3 regions of the Streptomyces sp. NBC_00224 genome follow, and region 2 is predicted to be linked to each of the others. Evidence: riboswitches for the same ligand, from Rfam matches in the RefSeq annotation. Region 2 holds a riboswitch; each other region holds the start of a gene.
What was found. Region 2 has a riboswitch for cobalamin ahead of OG965_RS37520 ((2Fe-2S) ferredoxin domain-containing protein). Riboswitches for the same ligand answer to the same signal wherever they lie in the genome.
Positions count from the first base shown of each region.

Region 1: it holds a riboswitch for cobalamin, as region 2 does, so the genes downstream of both, OG965_RS03680 (FecCD family ABC transporter permease) here and OG965_RS37520 ((2Fe-2S) ferredoxin domain-containing protein) in region 2, are expected to answer to the same signal.
Region 3: it holds a riboswitch for cobalamin, as region 2 does, so the genes downstream of both, OG965_RS11930 (cobalamin biosynthesis protein) here and OG965_RS37520 ((2Fe-2S) ferredoxin domain-containing protein) in region 2, are expected to answer to the same signal.

Region 1 covers NZ_CP108106.1:842,627-849,696, reverse strand. Annotated here, with positions in the region: gene selB (selenocysteine-specific translation elongation factor) at 1-296, shown strand, start outside; gene OG965_RS03710 (hypothetical protein) at 241-885, opposite strand; gene OG965_RS03705 (hypothetical protein) at 1,068-1,448, opposite strand; gene OG965_RS03700 (TlpA family protein disulfide reductase) at 1,482-2,018, opposite strand; gene OG965_RS03695 (MauE/DoxX family redox-associated membrane protein) at 2,015-2,521, opposite strand; gene OG965_RS03690 (hypothetical protein) at 2,536-3,078, opposite strand; gene OG965_RS03685 (hypothetical protein) at 3,626-3,766, opposite strand; cobalamin riboswitch at 3,889-4,020, shown strand; gene OG965_RS03680 (FecCD family ABC transporter permease) at 4,164-5,186, shown strand; gene OG965_RS03675 (ABC transporter ATP-binding protein) at 5,188-5,973, shown strand; gene OG965_RS03670 (ABC transporter substrate-binding protein) at 5,982-6,983, shown strand; gene OG965_RS03665 (hypothetical protein) at 7,048-7,070, opposite strand, start outside.
Region 2 covers NZ_CP108106.1:8,386,304-8,393,373, reverse strand. Annotated here, with positions in the region: gene OG965_RS37535 (DUF6236 family protein) at 1-1,209, shown strand, start outside; gene OG965_RS37530 (GlxA family transcriptional regulator) at 1,252-2,235, shown strand; gene gap (type I glyceraldehyde-3-phosphate dehydrogenase) at 2,397-3,395, shown strand; gene OG965_RS37520 ((2Fe-2S) ferredoxin domain-containing protein) at 3,578-3,964, opposite strand; cobalamin riboswitch at 4,005-4,204, opposite strand; gene OG965_RS37515 (MFS transporter) at 4,202-5,509, opposite strand; gene OG965_RS37510 (LysR family transcriptional regulator) at 5,644-6,579, shown strand; gene OG965_RS37505 (hypothetical protein) at 6,715-7,070, shown strand, end outside.
Region 3 covers NZ_CP108106.1:2,664,602-2,671,671, reverse strand. Annotated here, with positions in the region: gene cobN (cobaltochelatase subunit CobN) at 1-1,612, opposite strand, end outside; gene OG965_RS11935 (cobyric acid synthase) at 1,609-3,117, opposite strand; gene OG965_RS11930 (cobalamin biosynthesis protein) at 3,114-4,043, opposite strand; cobalamin riboswitch at 4,151-4,293, opposite strand; gene OG965_RS11925 (hypothetical protein) at 4,405-4,629, opposite strand; gene OG965_RS11920 (anion permease) at 4,666-5,931, opposite strand; gene OG965_RS11915 (class II aldolase/adducin family protein) at 6,153-6,839, shown strand; gene OG965_RS11910 (alpha/beta hydrolase) at 6,887-7,070, shown strand, end outside.

The DNA.
Region 1 (7,070 bases), 7.5 Mb from region 2:
CGGCGGCACCGCGCCTGGCGGAACTCGGCCTGGGGGAGCGGGAGATCCGGGCAGCGACCCGCGCGGGTCTGCTGCTGTGTCTCGCGCCCGGGATCGTCCTGTTGCCAGACGCCCCGGCACGTGCCCTGGTACAAGTGGGGCGGCTGGCACAGCCGTTCACCGTGGGCGCCGCGAGCCGCGCGCTCGACACCACCCGCCGGGTGTCTCTGCCTATGCTCAACCACCTGGACGAACAGGGCCTCACCCGCCGACTGCCGGATCACCGCCGGGAGGTGATCCGGTCGGGTTCACGATGAGGTGAGCGCTTGAGGGGGCGGCCGACGCCCGCCGCGCGACGTGGCTCCCCGCCATTCCCAGCGGCAACAGCATCAGGACCACGATGCCCGCCGTCTGGGTCAGGCGCGTCAGCGAGTACGTGCGACGGCGCCCGATCCCGGCGGGGTCCCCGGTCAGCGTCGCGATGACCAACGGGACGCCGAAGCACGTACCGTAGACCAGGCCCGACCACTGCGGGGCGACCGTCAGCAGCGAACTGAACAGAAGCACCCATGACGCGCACGACATACGGAACGTCGTCCACACCAACCCCGTGTCCAGCCCCCACAGCAGGGGCGTCACCCAGCCGGGAGCGGTTTCCGTGCCGTCCGACAGCCTCTTGGTCGTCTGCCGGCGCAGGCCGACGGTGAACGTGCCCCGTCTGATGGCGCGGGCGTCGAGAACGATGCCCACCGCCGCCGCTGCGGCGCACACCGCGACCCGTACGTGAGAGGGCAGGTGAGCGGACGTCACCGTGCCGGCCTGGTACAGGACCGCGACCATGAAACCGGCCGCGGCGATGTGCGCGAGCGCGAGTGTGGCGATGAAGCGCAGGTTGCGCCGCCGCATGAGGTCGGAATCCCCTTGCACGAAGGGGCGGACGAATCCGATGAAGGACTGGCCTCAAGGACTGAACAACTGGGCGAACCCGGCCACGGCGGCCAGGCTCACGGTCCACAGAGCCACCAGGGGCATGGCGCTTCGGCTCCCTCAAGGGTGCGGAGAAAGGGTGCGGAGACTGCGGGAGACGGTCAGGCCGGGGAGGGGCCGAACCAGATGGAGCACGCGAACGGACCGGACCAGCAGTCGGTGCCCGTGGCGCATTCGCCGCAGTAGTACCGGTTGCTGCCGCTGACACAGCTCCACGTTCGGCGGTTGTAGCCACTCGGGCAGCTATAGCGGTCCTTGCTTTCCCCGTAGCTGCATTCCTCGCACTTCGCCAGGCTGCAGCACGGCGAGCCCTGGCAGTCCGCGGCGTTGGCCCGGTCGCCCAGGAACAGCGCCGAGAGACCGGCGATGAACGCGGTGGCCGAGACCCGCAGTACCCGGCGTCGCCGGGCGGGATGGCTGTCCCACTCCTCAAGTGCCGCGGCCACGCCCGTCGACTGGCTGCACACGGTGGTCGTGCTCATACGGGTGTCTCCTTTCTTCCCTTCTCGGCTGGTTCAGGGCAGCAGGGACGGCGGCACGGCGTCCGAGCTGAGCAGAGAGTCGAGCTGGCGGAACGAGGGGATGGTCTGCCCAAGGAGTACTTCGCCGCGGCGGTAGACGAATGCCGCGGGGGTCACGTCGAGGCCGAACGCGTCGCTGATGCGCCCGTCCAGATCCACCGTCGCCCGAGTGCGGGGCAGCCCGGCGGCGGCGAACCAGTCGGCGGCCCGCTCGGCATCGCCCTCCACGAGTACGACCCACAGGTTGTCCGGGGGCCTGCCGCCGAGCTTCTTCGCAAGAGCCCGACACGTAGCGCAGGTGGTCGAGAGGAAGAGGACCACCAGATGCTCCCGGTGATCCAGCTCGGCGGGCAGGCCGATGGCAGACGGCGCGAGCACGCGGTCGCCGGGGATGACGACAGGAGCGGGAGCGTCGTCCAACTCCAGCCGTCCCCGGATCAGTTGCAGGGTCTGGTACTGGTCCACCAGTGCCATCAGGCAGATCGACACGAGCAGGGACAGAACCGTCACCACGATCCACAGGAAGATCATTGCGGCACCATCGCTTGCATGTCCTCCCGGTTCCTTCGCATCAGCACCACCACCCTCAGGGCCGCGCACACCGCCAGTCCCCAGATCACGGCTGCCGCTGCCGCAGGCCCGGCCGGTGACTGCTCCGGCGTACGGAGGGCCACGGCGGCCACCCCGGCCCACAGGGGCAGGACCGCGATCTGGCGCAGTCCCAGATCACCGGCCCCGACCCGGCCGAAGCAGGCGCACTTCACCTTCGTCCCGCTCCGCAGGGCCAGCACGCCCGCAACCGCGAACGCCACCCCCAGCCCGGCCACCAGCCCGGCGGCCACCACCGAGCGCGGAGCGCTCAGCAGGGTGAACCCGGCAGCGAGCTCCAGTACGGGAACGCCCGCGGAGACCGGCGCGGGCCACGGCACACCCAGGGTGGTGAGGGTCGAGCGGAACGCGCGAGGGGCGGCCAGCTTGTGGACGGCCGCGTAGAGGAGCAGCACGGCTGCCACCAGGCGGACGAGAGCGTTCACCGCCGCGAGGGCCGTCACCGCGAGGGAGGCCGCACGGCCATGACCTGGGCAGTCGCCAGTTCGGTGTCCAGCAGGCAGACGGCCGTACGTGTGCCGGTTCTGCTCGCGCGCTCCAGTAGCGGCGAGGGCGCGGCGCGTCGGCCGCCGACCCGGTACCCGCCGTCCCGCAGCGGTCGGGGAACGCCGGTCACCCACGACACGACGGGTATGGCGGCGGTCTCCCTGCCGTCCCACCAGTCGGTGACCATCACACGGTCGCCGGGCCGGGGAACGACGCCCTGGGGAAACCCCGCCATGGGCACGGTCTCCCGCGAGGCCGGCGCATCAGGCGCCATCAGCGAGCGCGTGCGCGTGCCCGCTTGTGGGAAGTCGACGTGCAGCGAGTCCGCCGTGACCGAGCGGACCCGGGCCAGATCGGTGCGGGCCGTGCTCCCGGGGCCACGGCCCCGCGCGGTGGCGGCGCCGCTCGCTGGGACGCTGACGGCGACAGAGCCGGCTCCTGCCACGGCGGCGGTGAGTGCGGCTCTGCGTGTCAGGCGTTTCCTTGCCCGGTCCATGACGCCTCCTCACGATTGAGAAAACAATGCTGTCGTGGGCCTGAAGGGCTGTCAATCACACACCGACCGATGGCCGATTTTGCTTCCGCCCGCACAATTTCGGCTATTGAGAGCCATGCCTGACGCACCGTCAGAGGCCGATTCTCGCCGAGCAAGACTGGCCCGTATGGGCAGGGTTGACACCACCTTGACCTTTACTTTCGGCCAAACTGAGGGGCGGTCGCACTGGATTACGGTTCAAATATTCATGCATCCTGAATTGCGGCCCCGGAGGTCGCCATATCCAGCAGTACTCAATAGAGGAGATGAGGCCAGGCGGTATTTGCAACTGGCAGCTTCGGCGGAGTCTGTCCGGCGCTCAGAGACAGCCTGCCCAGCACTTCGGGATTTCTGCACCACGTCCCAACAGCCCCTGGCGTGAGCCCTTCGCGTCCTGGGGCCAGTACGTCGCGGAAGCCCGATTCGGGCGGACTCCATAATTCGGCCCTGGGACGCCTGGCAGGTGGGGCAGTGGCCCTGGTGGCGCGGATCGGGTGGTTGGCTTCATTCAGCCCGTGGTCCGTGCGGAGCAGTCATGTCCGTCGCCGGGCAGGCCCATGACGTTCAGCACGGGTTCCTCGCCCTCGGGGATCTCGAAGGTGAAGTTCGCTCCTGTCGGGATCGCCACGAGCGGGGGAGGACGGCGCACCGCGCCATGAACCGGTCGACGCCATCCTGGCCACCCTCGCCCATGGCGTCTTTACCCCCGCCGAATCCGCGACGCCATGACCCATCGGCCGCACCCACCGTCCGTAAACACACCGCGCACGGCGTTTGTTAGGCTCCCTTCGTCTCCTGTGGGGGAAGTCCGGTGGGATTCCGGCGCTGACCCGCAACGGTGTGCACGGCTGCCCGACGGCCTCCGTGTGAGCCCGATCGCCCGTGGGGGGCCTGCGACCCGCTGACTGCTCGCCGTGGACTGCGAGAGGGGACCGCGCGGTCGGATCACGGCCGTACGGGCTGTCTCCTGTGTGCCGTCCAGCAGGCGGCCCATGTGAAGGACGGTCCCCACCGTGCGCCGAAGTAAGGCCGCCAGCCGGATACCCGTGCTGCCCCTCAGCCTCGGCCTTGGGTTCTTACTCGTGGCATCGCTCGTGTGCGGTGTCGGGCTCGGAGCCGCCGACATCGACTGGGCGGACACACTCCGCTTCCTGTGGGCGGGACTGACCGGCGGAACCGTGGCGGCGGCCGACGCGGCCTCGTACACCATCGTCTGGGAGATCCGTCTGCCAAGAGTGCTGCTCGGCGCGGTCGTCGGGGCGGGTCTCGCGGCCGTCGGTGTGGCCGTGCAGGCGATGGTCCGCAACGCGCTGGCCGACCCGTTCGTCCTGGGCATCTCCTCCGGCGCCGCCGTGGGCGCCAACGCCGTCATCCTGCTGGGGGCGTTCGCCGGGCTCGGGGTGTGGGCGCTGTCCGTCTCCGCGTTCGTCTCCGCGCTCGCGGCCATGGTCCTGGTGTACGCCGTGGCCCGCTCGCCCCATGGGCTGACGCCGCTGCGGCTGATCCTGACGGGCACGGCTCTGGCGTACGGCTTCGAGGCCATCACCACCGTCATGGTGTTCGGCGCGGCCCGCGGCGAGGCCGCCCGGTCCGCGATGATGTGGCTGCTGGGCAGTCTGGGCGGGGCGACCTGGGCGCAGTTGCCGATTGCCGCCGTGACCGTGGCGGCCGGGTGGATCTGGCTGCGGTGGCGGGCCGAGGCGCTCAACGCGCTCGCCATGGGGGACGAGACCTCGGCCGCGCTGGGCGTGCCGCCCTCGCGGCTGCGCCGGGAGCTGTTCCTCGTGACCGCCGCCGTCACCGGGACCGTCGTCGCGGTCAGCGGGGCCATCGGGTTCGTCGGGTTGATGGTGCCTCATGTCGTACGGATGGTGGTGGGCGCCGACCACCGGCGCGTCCTCGTGATCGCGCCCCTCGCGGGTGCGGTGCTCCTCGTCTGGGCCGACGTGCTGTCCCGGCTGCTGCTCGCCCCGACCGAACTGCCCGTAGGGGTGATCACCGCGGTGGTCGGTGTCCCCGCGTTCGTCCTGCTGATGCGGCAGAGCGGCCATGCGTTCGGAGGTCGCTGACGTGCGGATCGACATCGACGGCGTGACGGTGGAGGCCGCTCGTACCCGGCTGGTCGACGACGTCCGGCTCACGGTGGACAGCGGGGCGTTCGTCGGGCTCGTCGGCCCCAACGGCAGCGGGAAGTCGACTCTGCTGCGCACGGTGTACCGGGCGTTGCGGCCCGCCGGGGGAGCGGTCCGGCTCGACGGCGACGACCTGCACGCCATGGATCCCCGGGCCGCCGCCCGCGTGCTGGCGGCGCTGCCGCAGGAGTCCTCGGCCGACTTCGACTTCACGGTGGCCGAGGTGGTCGCCATGGGACGGCTGCCGCACCAGGGCCGTACCGCGGCCTCGGACCGCGAGATCTGCGCGCGGGCCATGGAGCGCACCGGCGTCGCCCACCTCGCCGACCGCGGCATCCTCAGCCTGTCCGGCGGAGAGAAGCAGCGGGTGCTCATCGCCCGCGCGCTCGCCCAGCAGCCGCAGGTGCTCGTCCTCGACGAACCCACCAACCACCTCGACATCGCCCACCAGTTGGACGTCCTGTCCCTGGTCCGCGAGAGCGGGGTGACCGTGCTCGCCGCGCTGCACGATCTCAACCTCGCCGCGGCCCACTGCGACCTGCTGTACGTCATCGACGGGGGCCGGATCGTGGCCTCCGGGCCCCCGCACGACGTCCTCCAACCGGAGCTGCTCGCCGAGGTGTTCGGCGTCCGCGCCCATCGCGTACGGCATCCCCTCACGGGCGCCGTCCAGCTCCTGTTCGACCTGCTTCCGACCATCAGGCCCACCCGGCCCACTCCGTAAGGACGCCCATGCGCAAGCTGCTCGCCGCCTCCGTCTGCCTCGTCGTGACCACCGGTTGCGGTGCGTCGGTCGAGCGGTCCGAGTCCCAGGACACCAAGTCCGCGGCGGTCACCCTCACCAACTGCGGCCGCGAGGTGACCTACGACAAGGTCCCGGAACGGGTCGTCACCAACGACGTCGGCATCACCGAACTGATGCTGGCCCTGGGCCTTGAGGACCGGATGGCCGGCTTCGCGATGCCCGACGACAAGGGCGACCTGAGCGACGTGCCCTGGAAGGGCGGCTACGACAAGGTCAAGTGGCTCTCGAAGGACCAGCTCACCAAGGAGAACGTCCTGGACGCCCGCGCCGACCTCGTCTTCGCCGGGTGGAGCTACGGCTTCCGCGAAGAAGGCGGCTTCACCCCCGACGCGCTGCGCAAGCTCGGTATCCCCTCGTACGTCCTCACCGAGTCCTGCCGCAACAGCCGTACGAAGTCCTCGCGGGGCATCATGCCGCCGCTGGACGCGCTCTACGCGGACCTGACCAACCTGGGCAAGCTCTTCGGCGTCGAGGAGCGGGCCACCCGGCTGATCGCCGACTTCAAGAAGCGCGTCGCGGACGTGGGGGCCAAGGCACCCCGGGGCGCCGACCGGCCCACGGTCTTCCTCTACGACAGCGGCCGCGACCAGCCCTTCACCTCCGGCCGCTACGCCGCCCCGGAGCAGATCATCACCGAGTCCGGCGGCGTCAACGTCATGCACGACGTGGCGGACTCCTGGACCACGGTGGGCTGGGAGAGCGTCGTCCAGCGCAACCCCGACGTGATCCTCATCTGCGACTACGGCGATGTGAGCGCCGAGGCGAAGAAGAAGTTCCTGCTCTCCTACGCCCCTCTGCGGGATGTCTCCGCGGTCAAGAACCGGCGCATCTTCACCCTCGACTACGCCGACCTGGTGGAGAGCCCCCGCAACCCGTCGGCGATCGCCCGCTTCGGCGCGTATCTGCGGGAGGTGGCGGGGAAGCGGTGACGGTGGGCACCGGGGTGCTCGTTGTCGGGGGAGACCGTTCGGGCCTCCCCCGGCGGCCCGTCGGTCAGGGCTTTCGGAGCTGGAGCC
Region 2 (7,070 bases):
GACTCCGACACGGTCAAGCGGCTTCGGGACGAGCTCGACTTCCTCGTGGATGTGAGGCCCGACCGGGGCCGGATCCGCGGGTCCTGGGTGAGTGGCGACGTCTTGACGAGAGTGGACCCGCACTTCCTCCCGCGGGATCCGTGGCCAAGTACCGAGGATCAGATCGACGCGCTGTTCTTCGACTTCCTCAGCCGGTACCAGGACGAACTCATCCCGCGGTACGGCGCCCACGCACTCGGGATCGAGTCCCTGCGCACCCGGGACGTGTACGACGAACTCCTGCCGGTCGACAGCCGGTTGGAGGAGGTGCATCCGACGAAGCTCTCCTACGACCTGACGGTACGGCTGGCGGAAGCCGGGCTGCTGGTTTCGCAGAACTACCAGTGGCGCCGCGCAGACGACGGAAGAGTCCTCGACGTACACACCTTTGCGGTGCACCGAAGCCTGGCCCGCGTCTACTTGACGATCCTCGCGGACGTGGTGGCGAGGGAGAACGGAATGACCCCGGTGACCGACCAGGCGCTGACCTGTGCCGCCACCTCGGGCTGGACCATCGACGCCATGGCGTACGCCCTGCTCGCCGACGAGACCGGGACGACGGCGGAGGGACGAACCGACGCCCATCAGACGTTCGCCGTGCTGGCCCTGCAGTCCGTCCTCCCCCGCGATATCGCCGAGGTCCCGGTAGAGCGGATCATCGAGGCACGGCGACGCCTGCTGCCGGAGCTGATGCGGTTTCGCGCGTTCCTCGACTCACTCGCGCCGGACTTCGTCGAGATCAGTGGGGTGCGGGATCCCGAGGTGAGAGCGGCCAGGCTGCGCAACCATGTGGAGAGGAGCATCGCGCAACCGATCGAGACGATGGAGCGTGAACTCGGGCGGCTCGGCATGCAACCCGCCCGAGCCGTGCTGAGCCTTCAAACGCTCGTGCCACCGACGGCGCTGGGCGTACTGGCCGACACCGCGAACCTGCCGTCCGCCGTCACCGGGGCGGGTGTGGTCGCCGGGTGCCTCGTCGGAGCGACGCAGAGCGCACTCGACCAGCGCAGACAGGCCCTCGCGGGCCACCCCGCCGGATATCTGCTGAACCTGCGCCACGAACTGGGCCCCTCGGAGACCGTCGCGCAGATCCGCTCCGCGATGCGACGAGCCGCACCCCGGCGGCAACGCGGACGGTGGGCCGGACTCCGCGGACGCCTCGGGCACTGAACGCCGGGTGCGTCGTACGGGCGCACGTCGTACGCGGCGATGATGCGCTCCTCGTACGCTTGTCCTGTGCCAGCCTCAACCCCTCTGCGACGCGTCGCCGTCCTCGTGCTCGAAGGCGCGAAGCCGCTCGACGTCGGCATTCCCGCGCAGGTGTTCACGACCCGCGCGAGCATGCCGTACGAGGTGCGGGTCTGCGGGGCGGAGCCCGGACTCGTGACCGGCGGTGACGGCCTGTCATACGCCGTCGCCCACGGCCTCGACGCGCTCGCGTGGGCCGACCTCGTCTTCGTCCCCGGATACCGCTTTCCCGGCCGCGAGGACCCGCCGCGGGCCGTCCTCGACGCGCTGGTCGCCGCCCACGGCCGGGGCGCGCGGCTCGCCGCGATCTCCACGGGTGCCTTCGCGCTCGCCGCCACGGGCCTGCTCGACGGCAGGCGCGCCACCACGCACTGGCACTACACACGGGCACTCGCCGAAAAACACCCCCGCGTACGGGTGGACGCGAACGTCCTGTTCGTGGACGAGGGCAGTGTGCTGACCTCCGCCGGTGCCGCCTCCGGCATCGACCTGTGCCTGCACATCCTGCGCGGCGACCTCGGTGTGTCCGCGTCCAACCACGCGGCCCGGCGCCTGGTCGCGGCGCCCTACCGCAGCGGTGGGCAGGCACAGTACGTGCCGCGCAGCGTGCCCGAACCACTGGGCGAACGGTTCGCCGCCACCCGCGAGTGGGCACTGCACCGCCTCGACGAACCCCTCACCCTGGAGGCGCTGGCCCGGCACGCGGCGGTGTCCGCGCGCACCTTCTCCCGGCGCTTCGTCGAGGACACCGGGTACACGCCGATGCAGTGGGTCATGCGCGCCCGTATCGACATGGCCCGTGAGCTGCTGGAGCGTTCGGAGCGCAGTGTGGAGCAGATCGCGACGGATGTGGGGCTGGGGACGGGAGCGAATCTGCGGCTGCATTTCCAGCGGGTGCTGGGGACTACGCCGACGGAGTACCGGCGGACGTTCGCGCGCGGGGAGTGAGCGCCGGTCTGCATACGGGTCGCTCGGCGCGGGGCGACTCGCGCCCCTGCCGCAACGCCCCGCCACCCCTTGGCGAGATCCTTTCGAACCATGGCGCTCACGCCTCTGCCGCCGCCGGGCGTCCCACGCGAGTCTGGAGGCGAACCGAAGGGACATCACTCATGACTCGCATCGCCATCAACGGATTCGGCCGCATCGGACGCAACGTGCTGCGCGCGCTGCTCGAACGCGACAGTGATCTGGAGGTCGTCGCCGTGAACGACCTCACCGAGCCCGCCGCCCTCGCGCGGCTGCTCGCCTTCGACTCGACGGCCGGCCGGCTCGGGCGGCCGGTGACCGTGGACGGGGACACGCTCGTCGTCGACGGCCGCCGCATCAAGGTGCTCGCCGAGCGCGACCCGGCCGACCTGCCCTGGGCCGAGCTGGGCGTCGACCTCGTCCTGGAGGCGACGGGCCGCTTCACCTCGGCGAAGGCCGCCCGTGCCCACCTGGACGCGGGCGCGAAGAAGGTCCTGGTCAGCGCGCCCTCGGAGGGCGCCGACGTCACCCTCGCGTTCGGGGTCAACAACGACGCGTACGACCACGAGGCGCACACGATCGTCTCGAACGCCTCCTGCACCACGAACGCGCTCGCGCCGTTGGCCTCGGTGCTCGACGAACTCGCCGGGATCGAGCACGGGTTCATGACGACCGTGCACGCGTACACCCAGGAGCAGAACCTCCAGGACGGCCCGCACCGCGACCCCCGCCGCGCCCGCGCCGCCGGGGTCAACATCGTGCCGACCACGACGGGCGCGGCCAAGGCGATCGGTCATGTCCTGCCCAACCTCGACGGCAAGCTGTCCGGCGACTCGATCCGGGTGCCCGTGCCGGTGGGCTCGATCGTCGAGCTCAACACGACCGTCGAGCGTGACGTGACGCTCGACGACGTGCTGGCCGCCTACCGCGCGGCGGCGCAGGGGCCGCTCGCGGGCGTACTGGAGTACTCGGAGGACGCGCTGGTGTCCTCCGACATCACGGGCAACCCGGCCTCGTCCATCTTCGACTCGGCCCTCACCCGGGTGGACGGCCGCCATGTCAAGGTGGTCGCCTGGTACGACAACGAGTGGGGTTTCTCCAACCGGGTGATCGACACACTGGAGCTGCTCGCGGGGCGGTGACAGCCGGGCGCGGGTCATCCCTTGGCCACGGTCCCCGCTCCCCCTGAGTTGACGAAGTGGCGAACCCCCGTTCGCTCACCGCTTGGTGATCACCATGGTCGGACCGCCAAACCGGCTCCGATACAGGTCATGGACCAACCGCCGTTCAGGGACGGACGCCGGGGCCGGACGGCCAAGCGTGCTCATCGCGCCCTTCGGCTTGGGGTGAAGACGTAGAGGTCGAGGATGTCGGGGCAGGGCGCGATGCCGGGGCCGCCGGCCTGGACCCAGGCGGCGATGTCGTCCGTGGCGGCGGGATCGTTGACCAGACCGAGCCAGACCGGGCGGGCACCGGCGACGCGTGCTGCACGAGAGGGCTGGACCACGATCACGTTGGCCTGTTCGCAGACGTCGAGGCAGGCGGAGACACGTACGGGCGCGCTCTCGGCAAGGCGCGCCTTCTGCTGCGCGTGGTCGACTCCGGGCACCTTCGGGCTCCCGCAGCAGCAGTCCCTGCACACCACGATCCGGCACGGTGCCGAGTCGGCTGGGGTGTGTCCGGCGCCGCCTTCTGGTCGCTGCTCCGACATGACCGCTCACGCTCCTCCTCCGGGGAGATCCGCCCCGGTTTCGTCAAGGAGGCGACGACGTGAGTCTCCTGGCTCTCGGGTCGCCGCTCACCCCGTCCTTCCCGCCCGTGTCCGGGCAGTGGTCTGTTCGGGGTTCGCTCGCCGATCACAGTGGCGGGACCGCGCCGGAATTCCACCGGCTTCCTCGTTCCGCGTCGCCTTGTCGTCGGGCATCGTCGCACGTCGGACGGCTGCGCGTCACCACCGTCCCGCAGGGGTGGACGATCCGAACGGTGCCGGGTCCGGCTCCGACTCCTGGTCCGGCTCGGGGAGTTGCGCTGCCGCGCGACCGGGGAGCAGCAGCGGGGTTGCCAGCAGGAGCACACCGGCCAGGCCGATGGCCGTACGCGGGCCGAGCAGGGTGCCCAGTACGCCCCAGAGGGCCGTCAGGAGCGCGGTCGAGGCCTTGGTCGTCACCGCCCAGGCGGACAATGTGCGGGCGACGCGGTCGGTCGCGGTGCGTTCGAGGCGGTAGGTGGCGTAGACGGGGTTGAAGACTCCGCAGCAGAAGATGAGCCCGAGCTCGACGCCCATCACCAGCAGCAGCCCTCCGGTGCCCGAGCCCAGGAAGGCCAGGCCGACGGGCCAGATCGCGCGTAGCGCCCCGACCACGACCAGGACCTGGTGCTGCCCGAACCGGGTGACAAGCGGTCGGGCCAGCTGTGAACCGAGCAGTCCGGCGATCGAAGGTGCGGCGAAGGCGAGGCCGTACTGCCACGGTGCGAAGCCGAGTCGGCCGAGCATCAGGACGGCCAGCAGTGGCTGGACGGCCATCACCAGGCCGTTGAACAAGGCGGTGTTGAGGAGCAGTGGACGCAGTGTCGCGTCGGCGAGGATGTACCGCCAACCGTCGAGCAGGTCCCCGGCCCGCATGCGTGTGGCCTCCAGGCGCTCGGGCCGCGGCTCGTGCCCGCCTGTCGCGCGGATGCCCAGCGCCGAGAGCAGGTAGCTGACCGCATCGGCCACCACCGTCGCCACCGGACCGAGGAGCCCGATCGCCGCGCCGCCCAACGGCGGTCCGATGATCGTGGTCGTCCAGGCCGTGGACTCGAATCGGGCGTTGGCGACGAGCAGGTCCTCGGCCGCCAGCAGCGTCTTCAGGTACGCGCCGGAGGCGGCGCGGAAGGTGATGTCGGCCGCCGCGACGACGATGGAGACCAGCAGGAGCTGGAGGAAGGTGAGCACGCCCAGCGCGTACGCGGCGGGGATCGTCAGCAGCGCCGCGAACCGCACCAGGTCCATCGCGATCAGCACCGGCCTCTTGCGGCGGAACTCCACCCATGGGCCGAGCGGCACCGCCACGGCCGCGCCCACCGCAGCCCCCACGGAGGAGAGCGCGGCGACCTCGGCCGGTCCGGCGTGCAGTACCTGGATGGCGATCAGCGGGAACGCGCCGAAGGCCAGCCATGTGCCGAGCGCGCTGGTCCCATACGCTCCCCAGAGCCAGCCGAACCGCCTCCCCAGCTGGTGTCCGGGCAGATGTCCCAGCCGGTGCCCGATCCTCATGCCCGCCGCCCCTCGCCACTCACCCGCACAACCGATCCGCGATCGGAAGCATCAAAGCGAGCATCACGCCCGGGGATCAAACAACCACAGGCCCGTTTCGCCACAACCAATGGTTGTACCCGTAGGGTGTCGACATGGACCTCGACACCGTCCGGACCTTCGTCGTCGCCGCCGACGCAGGGCAGTTCCAGGAGGCCGCCGCCGAGCTGGCGGTCACCCAGCAAGCCGTCTCCAAGCGCATCGCCGCGCTGGAGCGCAACCTCGGAGTGCGGCTGTTCACCCGCACCGCGCGCGGCGCCGAGCTCACCATCGACGGGCAGGCGTTCCTGCCCCACGCGCGCGAGCTGCTGCGCGTCGCCGAGCGCGCGGTCACGTCCGTGCGCCCCGGCCGCCGTCCGCTACGCATCGACGTGATCGCCTCGCGCGTCGCGCCGTCAGGCCTGATGCGCGGCTTCCATCGCGCACACCCCGAGATCGACCTCGACGTGGTGATGTTGTTCGACATCGAGACGGCCGTCGCCGCCATCCGCTCCGGTGCGATCGACGCGTCCTTCCGCGCCGTCGCCGCGCCCGGCCGACCCCTTCCCGAGGACATCGAGTCCGTCCGGGTGCTCGACGAGCCGCTCCAGCTCCTCACCGGCCCCGCCCACGCACTGGCGGGCGCCCGGTCGGTGCCCCTCGCCCAGCTCGCCGGACACCGGATCTGGATGCCCGGCCTCGTCCCCGGTACCGAGTGGGGCGCCTACTACGACGACCTCGTCGCCGAGTTCGGCCTCACCATCGAGGCGACCGGCCCCAACTTCGGCTCCGACGCGCTCCTCGACACCATCGCCGACACCCCGGCCCTGGCCACCTTCATGGGCGAGCACACCCGCCTCGTCTGGCCCGCCGACCACGGCCTGCGCCGCATCCCGGTGACCGACCCGACGCCCGTCTACCCGCACTCGCTCCTGTGGCACCGCGACAACCCCCACCCAGCGCTGGACGCCCTCCGCGCCCACCTCGCCACCACAGCGGCCGGCCACGACACCGCCGGGACCTGGGCGCCAGGCTGGGTGATTCCGCGCTGAACGCCCCCGCGCCGACCCGTCGGCCACCTGTCGAGTGTGAGTGACATCAGTCAGTCACCTCTAGTAGCCTAACGAGTACTCTCCGTGCCCGACCGTGAGATGGTGCGGTGAGCGAGCATCGAAAGGCATCACCACATGAGGATTCTGTCCCGTACTTGCGCTGTGGCCGTCGCGGGCCTCGTGGCGGCCGTCACCGTCACCACGTCCGCGGCCCCCGTGTCAGCCACCCCCACGACCGCCACCGGCACAGCGGCCGCCGCCCGCGCGGAGTGCCGCGGCATCGGTACGTCATTCACCGACAAGATGATCCCCGGCGAGTGCCTGCGCAACGGCGGCTACCGGCTGGAGATGCAGTACGACGGCAACCTCGTCCTCTACTCGGGCTCCCGTGCCTGCTGGGCGAGCGGCACGAACGGCACCGACGGCGTGTATGCCAAGTTCTCCGGTGACTGGAAGCCCGACTCCCCGTATATGACGCTGGATTCGCAGTT
Region 3 (7,070 bases), 5.7 Mb from region 2:
AGACCAGCGGCAGCTCGCCCAGGACCGCGTCCGGGCCGCAGCCGGAGGACAGGCCGAGGCCCTTGCCGGGCAGCCACTCCATGGTGCCGTGCTTGCCCATGTGGACGATCGCGTCGGCGCCGAAACTGTTCTCCAGCCAGCGGTAGGCGGCCATGTAGTGGTGCGACGGAGGCATGTCGGGGTCGTGGTAGATCGCGATGGGGTTCTCGCCGAAGCCGCGCGGCGGCTGGATCATCACGACGACGTTGCCGAACTGGAGGGAGGCGAGCACGATCTCGTCGCCGTCCACGTACAACTGGCCCGGGGGCTCGCCCCAGTGCTCCAGCATGCTGTCGCGCAGCTCCGGCTCCAGCTTCTCGAACCAGGCGCGGTAGTCGGCGAGCGGCACGCGCGCGGGGGCGGCCGCCAGCTGCTCCTCGGTGAGCCACTCCACGTCGTGGCCGCCCGCGTTGATCAGGCGGTGGATCAGCTCGTCGCCGTTGTCCGGGTGGCCCTCCACCACGTAACCGGCGTCGCGCAGCGCGTCCAGGACGCGCACGGCGGAGGCGGGCGTGTCCAGGCCCACCGCGTTGCCGACGCGGGAGTGCTTGGTCGGGTACGCGGTGAAGACCAGGGCCAGCTTCTTCTCCGCGTTCGGCTTGTGCTTCAGCCGGGCGTGGCGCACCGCGATTCCGGCGACCCGGGAGGCCCGCTCGGGGTCGGCGACATAGACCGGCACGTCGTCCGGGCCCTGCTCCTTGAAGGAGAAGGGGACGGTGATCAGTCGGCCGTCGAACTCGGGGATGGCGACCTGCATCGCCGCGTCCATGGGGGAGAGCGCGGCGTCCGAGGCCTCCCACGCCGCCTTGGACGAGGTGAGGCAGAGCCCTTGCAGCACCGGGACGTTCAGGTCGGCCAGGGCGCCGATGTCCCACGCCTCCTCGTCGCCGCCCGCGCTGGCCTGCGAGGCGGTGGTGCCGCCCGCCGCCAGGACGGTGGCGATCAGCGCGTCCGCCCGGCCCAGCGTCTCGTACAGCGCGGGCTCGGCGCCGCGCAGCGAACCCACGTACACCGCAAGGGCGTTGGCGCCCCGGGCCTCGATGCGGTCGCAGAGGACGTCGACGAAGGCGGTGTTGCCGGAGAGCTCGTGGGCGCGGTAGAAGAGCACGCCCACCGTGGGGCGCCCCTCCACGTACGCGCGCGTGCCGTGCACGCCCCACTCCGGCATCTTCTCCGGCTCGGCGAAGCCCACGCCGGTCAGGAGCACGGTGTCGGAGAGGAACCGGGACAGCTCCACCAGGTTGCCCGGTCCGCCCTCGACCAGATAGCGCAGGGCCTCGGCGACCACACCGGCCGGGACCGACGACTCGGCCATCAGCTCCGCGTCCGGCACGGACTCGCCGCCGAGCAGCACCGTCGGGATGCCGGACGCCTTCAGCGCCGCAAGCCCGTCCTCCCAGGCGCGCTTGCCGCCCAGCAGGCGCACGACGGCCACGGACGCGCCCTCGATCAGCGCGGGCAGCTCATCGGCCACATCGATACGGGTCGGGTTGCCGATCCGGAAGGGCGCCCCGGAGGCCCGGGCCGCCAGCAGATCCGTGTCGGCGGTCGACAACAACAGCACAGTGCTCATGCGGGTGCTCCAGGTGCGATGAAGGGAAGTCCGGCGGGCGCGCCCTGCTCGATGAGCCGCATGAGCGCGTCCGTGTCCGCGTGTTCTTCGATGAGGTCGCCGAGGCGGTCCAGCTGCTCTTCGCGCAGCGCGCCGAACGACGTGTCGGGGGCGGGCACGAAACGCCGTCCTGCGGCGCTCGCGACCAGCTCCAGGAACCGTCGCCTGAATCCGTCGCTCTCAAGTGACCCGTGCCAGTGCGTGCCCCAGACCGCCCCGACCCGGCATCCGTCCAAGAAGGCTTCCCCGCCAAGAACTTCGGCGACCCCGTGGTGGATCTCGTATCCCTCCACGTGCTCGCCCAGCGCCTCGCCGGTCGGCCGTGCAAGTGTCTTCTCGGCCGCGAACCGCACCCGTACGGGCAGCAGTCCGAGCCCCGCCACGGAACCCGCCCGTGACTCGACCTCGTCCTCGATGTGCTCTGAGAGCACCTGGTACCCGCCGCAGATCCCCAGCACCGGGCGCCCCTCGGCCGCCCTGCGCGCCAGCTCCCGCGCCAGCCCCCGTTCCCTCAGCCATTCCAACGCCCGGACCGTGCCCCGGGTTCCCGGCACGACCACCAGATCCGCGTCGGCCAGCTCCTCCGGCCGGTCCACGAACCGTACGATCACGCCCGGTTCGGCGGCGAGCGCGTCCACGTCCGTGAAGTTGGACATCAGCGGGACGGCGCAGACCGCGACCCGCAGCACGTCCTCGCCCACCGGCGGCGCCACCACGGATTCGCGCACGGCGCCGCGCAGCGACACGCGAAGGCCGTCCTCCTCGTCGATGCCGAGCCCGTGCGCGAACGGCAGGATCCCGTACGTGTGGCGCCCGGTGAGCCCGCGCAGCATGTCGATGCCGGGTTCGAGGAGCGAGACGTCGCCGCGGAACTTGTTGACGATGTACCCGGCGACCAGGGCCTGGTCCTCGGGGCTCAGCAGCGCCGTCGTACCGAAGAACGAGGCGAACACCCCGCCCCGGTCGATGTCGCCGACCACCACCACCGGCAGCTTCGCGGCGCGCGCGATGCCCATGTTGACGATGTCCGTGCGCCGCAGGTTGATCTCGGCCGGACTGCCCGCCCCCTCGCAGATCACGGCGTCATATGTGCCCCGCAGCCGCTCCAGACAGTCCACGACGGTGCCGAGAAGCGCTTCCTGGCGTCCGCCGTGGTAGCCGCTGGCGCTCAGTTCGCCCACCGGCTTGCCCATCAGTACGACCTGGCTCGACCGGTCGCTCCCCGGCTTGAGCAGCACGGGGTTCATCAGCGCGGACGGCTCGACGCGCGCCGCCTGCGCCTGCATCGCCTGCGCCCGCCCGATCTCGGCGCCCTCGCGCGTGACGAACGAGTTGAGGGACATGTTCTGTCCCTTGAACGGCGCGACCTTCACGCCCTGGCGCACCAGCCACCGGCAGATCCCCGCGGTGACGACGCTCTTCCCCGCGTCCGATGTGGTGCCCGCGACCAGCAGTCCGCCGCTCATGTACGTACCTTCCTCACCGCGATCGCCACACCCAGCGCCAGCCAGCCCACCCGGCGCGACAGCCGCACCGCCCGCTCGATGTCCGGGACCTCCACCGCCCGGCCGCCCCCGTTCAGGACGGGCCGGTGCTCGACACGGCCGCCGTACGAGAGGGTGCCGCCCAGCCGTACGCCCAGCGCGCCCGCGAACGACGCCTCGACGGGGCCGGCGTTGGGGCTCGGGTGCTTGCGGGCGTCGTCCCGCCACGCGCGCGTGGCGGAGCGCGGCGCGCCCCCGGCGGCCACCGCCAGCGCGGCGGTGAGCCGGGCGCCCGGCCAGCCCGCCACGTCGTCCAGCCGCGCCGAGGCCCAGCCGTACCGCAGATGGCGCGGCGAGCGGTGGCCGACCATCGCGTCCAGCGTGTTGACCGCGCGGAACGCGACCAGGCCCGGCACCCCCGCGAGCGCCCCCCACACCAGCGCGCCCACCACGGCGTCCGAGGTGTTCTCGGCGACGGACTCGACGACCGCGCGCGCGATGCCGGGCGCGTCAAGGGACTGCGGGTCGCGCCCGCACAGGTGCGGCAGGCGCGCGCGGGCCGCCTCGACGTCCCCGGCCTCCAGCGCCTCGCCGATCGCGCGGGCCTCCCGGCCCAGCGAAGTGCCTCCCACGACGGCCCAGGTGGCGGCGGCGGTCAGCGCGACGGACGCGGCGGGAAGCTTCCGTACCGCGCGCGTGGCGAGCAGCGCGGCGCCCGCGGCGCCTCCGGCGCACACGGCGGTGTGCAGCGCGCCCCAGCCCCGGTGGTCGCGCCACAGCGCGCGCTCCACGGCGGCCGCGGCACGGCCGAACGCGGCGACCGGGTGCCCGCGGCGGGGGTCGCCGAGGAGGAGGTCGCCGAGGAGACCGGCGGTGGCGCCGTACGCGAAAGTGCGATCGGCACGCATGGGATCAGCCCGCCGCAACGCCGCGAAGAGCTCTGGTACTTCCGGGGGGTGCCGACAACAGGCAGGCGCGCATGGCGGTATGTCCTCACTCAGGGTGTCCGCGCCCTGGTACGACGTCGACCGGCGGTGAGAGTTCCTGGCTCACGGGGATGATTCCCCGATGACAGTGGCGGGACCGCGCCGGATTCGCACCGGCTTCCTCTTCTGCCGCCGTAAATGGCTCGGGCAGTCCACCACGCCCGGGAACGCCCGTCAACTCGCTGCTGACCTGCGACGGGAGAGTGTGTTGGGGCACACAGAGAACCGCCCTCCGGCCGGGCCGGAGGGCGGTTCAGAGGTGTGTGCGGCGCTGCTCGCCGGGCTACTTGCCGACGATCAGGTTGATGCCGTACGCGACGGCCGCCGCGCAGAGCGCGAAGCAGAGGTAGGCGGTGGTGCGGGCCACGGCGACGTTGCCCTTGCCGGCCGCGGCCGACTGCTGCTTGCTGAGGCCGACGATCCCGACGGTGAACAGGCCCACCAGGCCGACGGTGACGATGAGGCTGACACCGAAGACGGTGCCGAGAGCTGCCCAGTCGATGTGCATGACGATTCCTTTGGGGTGCGCGGCCGGGTCGGCCCGTTAGACGACAGCCGGGCGGGCCGGGTCGACGGGGGCCACCGGGGCCGGGGCCGGGATGGTGGCCGTCAGATCGGCGGCCACGGCGGCGGCGGTGGGCGGCGGGGTGACGGCGGCGATCGCGGTGGTCACGACGCCCGCGGGCTCGGCCGGGGACTCGGCCGGGGTGGCGGTGGCAATGACGTCGTTGTGGTCGACCGGCTCGCGGCGCGACAGCTTCCAGATGAAGCCGGAACCCGCGATCAGCAGGATCGCCACGAGGACGATGCCCCAGGTGCCCTGGCCGGTCAGGAACTCGGCGCCGGCGCCGACCAGACCCGCGGCGGGCAGGGTCAGGCCCCACGCGATGAACATGCGGGTCGCGGTGGACCAGCGGACCACACCGCCCTTGCGGCCGAGGCCGGCGCCCATGACGGAGCCGGAGCAGACCTGGGTGGTGGAGAGCGAGAAGCCGATGTGCGAGGAGGCCAGGATGACGGTCGCGGCACCGGACTGGGCGGCGAAGCCCTGCGGCGGCGCCAGCTCGGTCAGGCCCTTGCCCATGGTGCGGATGATGCGCCAGCCGCCGAGGTAGGTGCCCATGGCGATGGCCATGCCGGCCGAGACGATGACCCACAGCGGGGGGTTGGCGCCCGGGTGCAGCACACCGCCGGCGACCAGGGCGAGCGTGATGATGCCCATGGTCTTCTGCGCGTCGTTGGTGCCGTGGGCGAGCGAGACGAGACCGGCGGAGGCGATCTGACCGGCCCGGTAGCCCTTGGCGGTGGCCTTCTCGTCCGTATTCCGGTTGATCCGGTACGTCAGACGCGTGGCCAGCATCGAGGCGACGCCCGCGACGATCGGGGCGGCGACGGCGGGGAGCAGCACCTTGGTGACGACGGTCGAGCCGTTCACCGAGGACCAGCCGGCCGACATCACGGCCGCGCCGATCAGACCGCCGAACAGGGCGTGGGACGAGCTGGACGGCAGGCCGAGCAGCCAGGTCACCAGGTTCCAGAGGATCGCGCCGACGAGCGCCGCGAAGATCACCTCTGTTCTGATGCCCTTTTCGTTGATGATCCCGCCGGAGATCGTCTTGGCGACCTCCACTGACAGGAACGCGCCGACCAGGTTGAGCGCGGCGGACATGGCGACCGCGGCTTTGGGCTTCAGGGCGCCGGTCGAGATGGTCGTGGCCATCGCGTTGGCGGTGTCATGGAAACCGTTCGTGAAATCGAACACTAGAGCTGTCACGACCACAATGGCGAGCAGCAGCGTGATGTGTTCCATTTACCCAGTCAATCGTTCGACGTCAGTGGCTGGACGAACGTAAGTAACCTGGATGAACGGAAGGTGAACTGGGTCGGGCTTCACGGTGTATCTGACCGGTTTTTGGCGTGGTTTTTGACATGGGCAGCCCCTGACAAACCCCGCGAACCGGCCATAGGTCCTATTGAAGAGATTCTGGTCACTCTGCTACCCCCGGCTCGGAGCCTGCGAGGATCGCCCCCATGGGAGAGCCGAACGACTCCGGAGCGACCGCCGCGGCCTGGGCCGAACTGACCGCCACCGCGCGCCGCACCGCCGAGGAAGGCCTGGTCGTGGGCACCTCGGGCAACGTCTCCGTACGCGTCGGGGAGCTGGTCCTGGTCACCCCCACCGGGGTCCCCTACGACCGCCTCGGCCCGGACGACACCGTCGCTGTCGACCTCACCGGCCGCCAGGTGACCGGCACACTGCGGCCCACCAGCGAGCTGCCGATGCACCTGGCCGTATACCGGCACACCGACGCCCTGGCCGTCGTCCACACCCACGCCGTGCACGCCACGGCCGTCTCCACCCTGGTCACCGAGCTCCCGCCGGTCCACTACATGACCGCCACGCTCGGTGGTCCGGTCCAGGTCGCGCCCTACGCGTTGTACGGGACCGAGGAACTGGCGCGGAACATGCTGCGCGCCCTCGAAGGCCGCACCGGCTGTCTCCTCCAGAACCACGGGACGATCACCTACGGAACCACTCTTTCCCAGGCATACGACCGCACCGCCCAGCTGGAGTGGATGTGCCGCCTCTGGCTCGCCGCCTCCTCCGTCCCCGGCCGCACCCCCTCCCTGCTCTCCGGCGCCGACCTCGACCGGGCCGCCGAACAGTTCCGGGGGTACGGACAGGGGGACGCCCCCGGCCCGGCCGTGCTCCGGTAGGCCCCCGCCCACTGGCCGTGCGGCCGCGCACTGCCGACACTGGAACGGTGCGCCCGGCTACAGCGACGGCAGCGGCCGTCACCACACTCATCGGCGTCGGCGCGGCAGCGGTGGCCGCCGGACGGTACGCGAGCGACGCGGCCCTCAAGGCGCCGCCAGGCCGCCCGCTGCCCACCGACCCCGAGCTCACCGTGCACGCCACCGGGCCCGGGCGGATCGCCCTGACCCGGT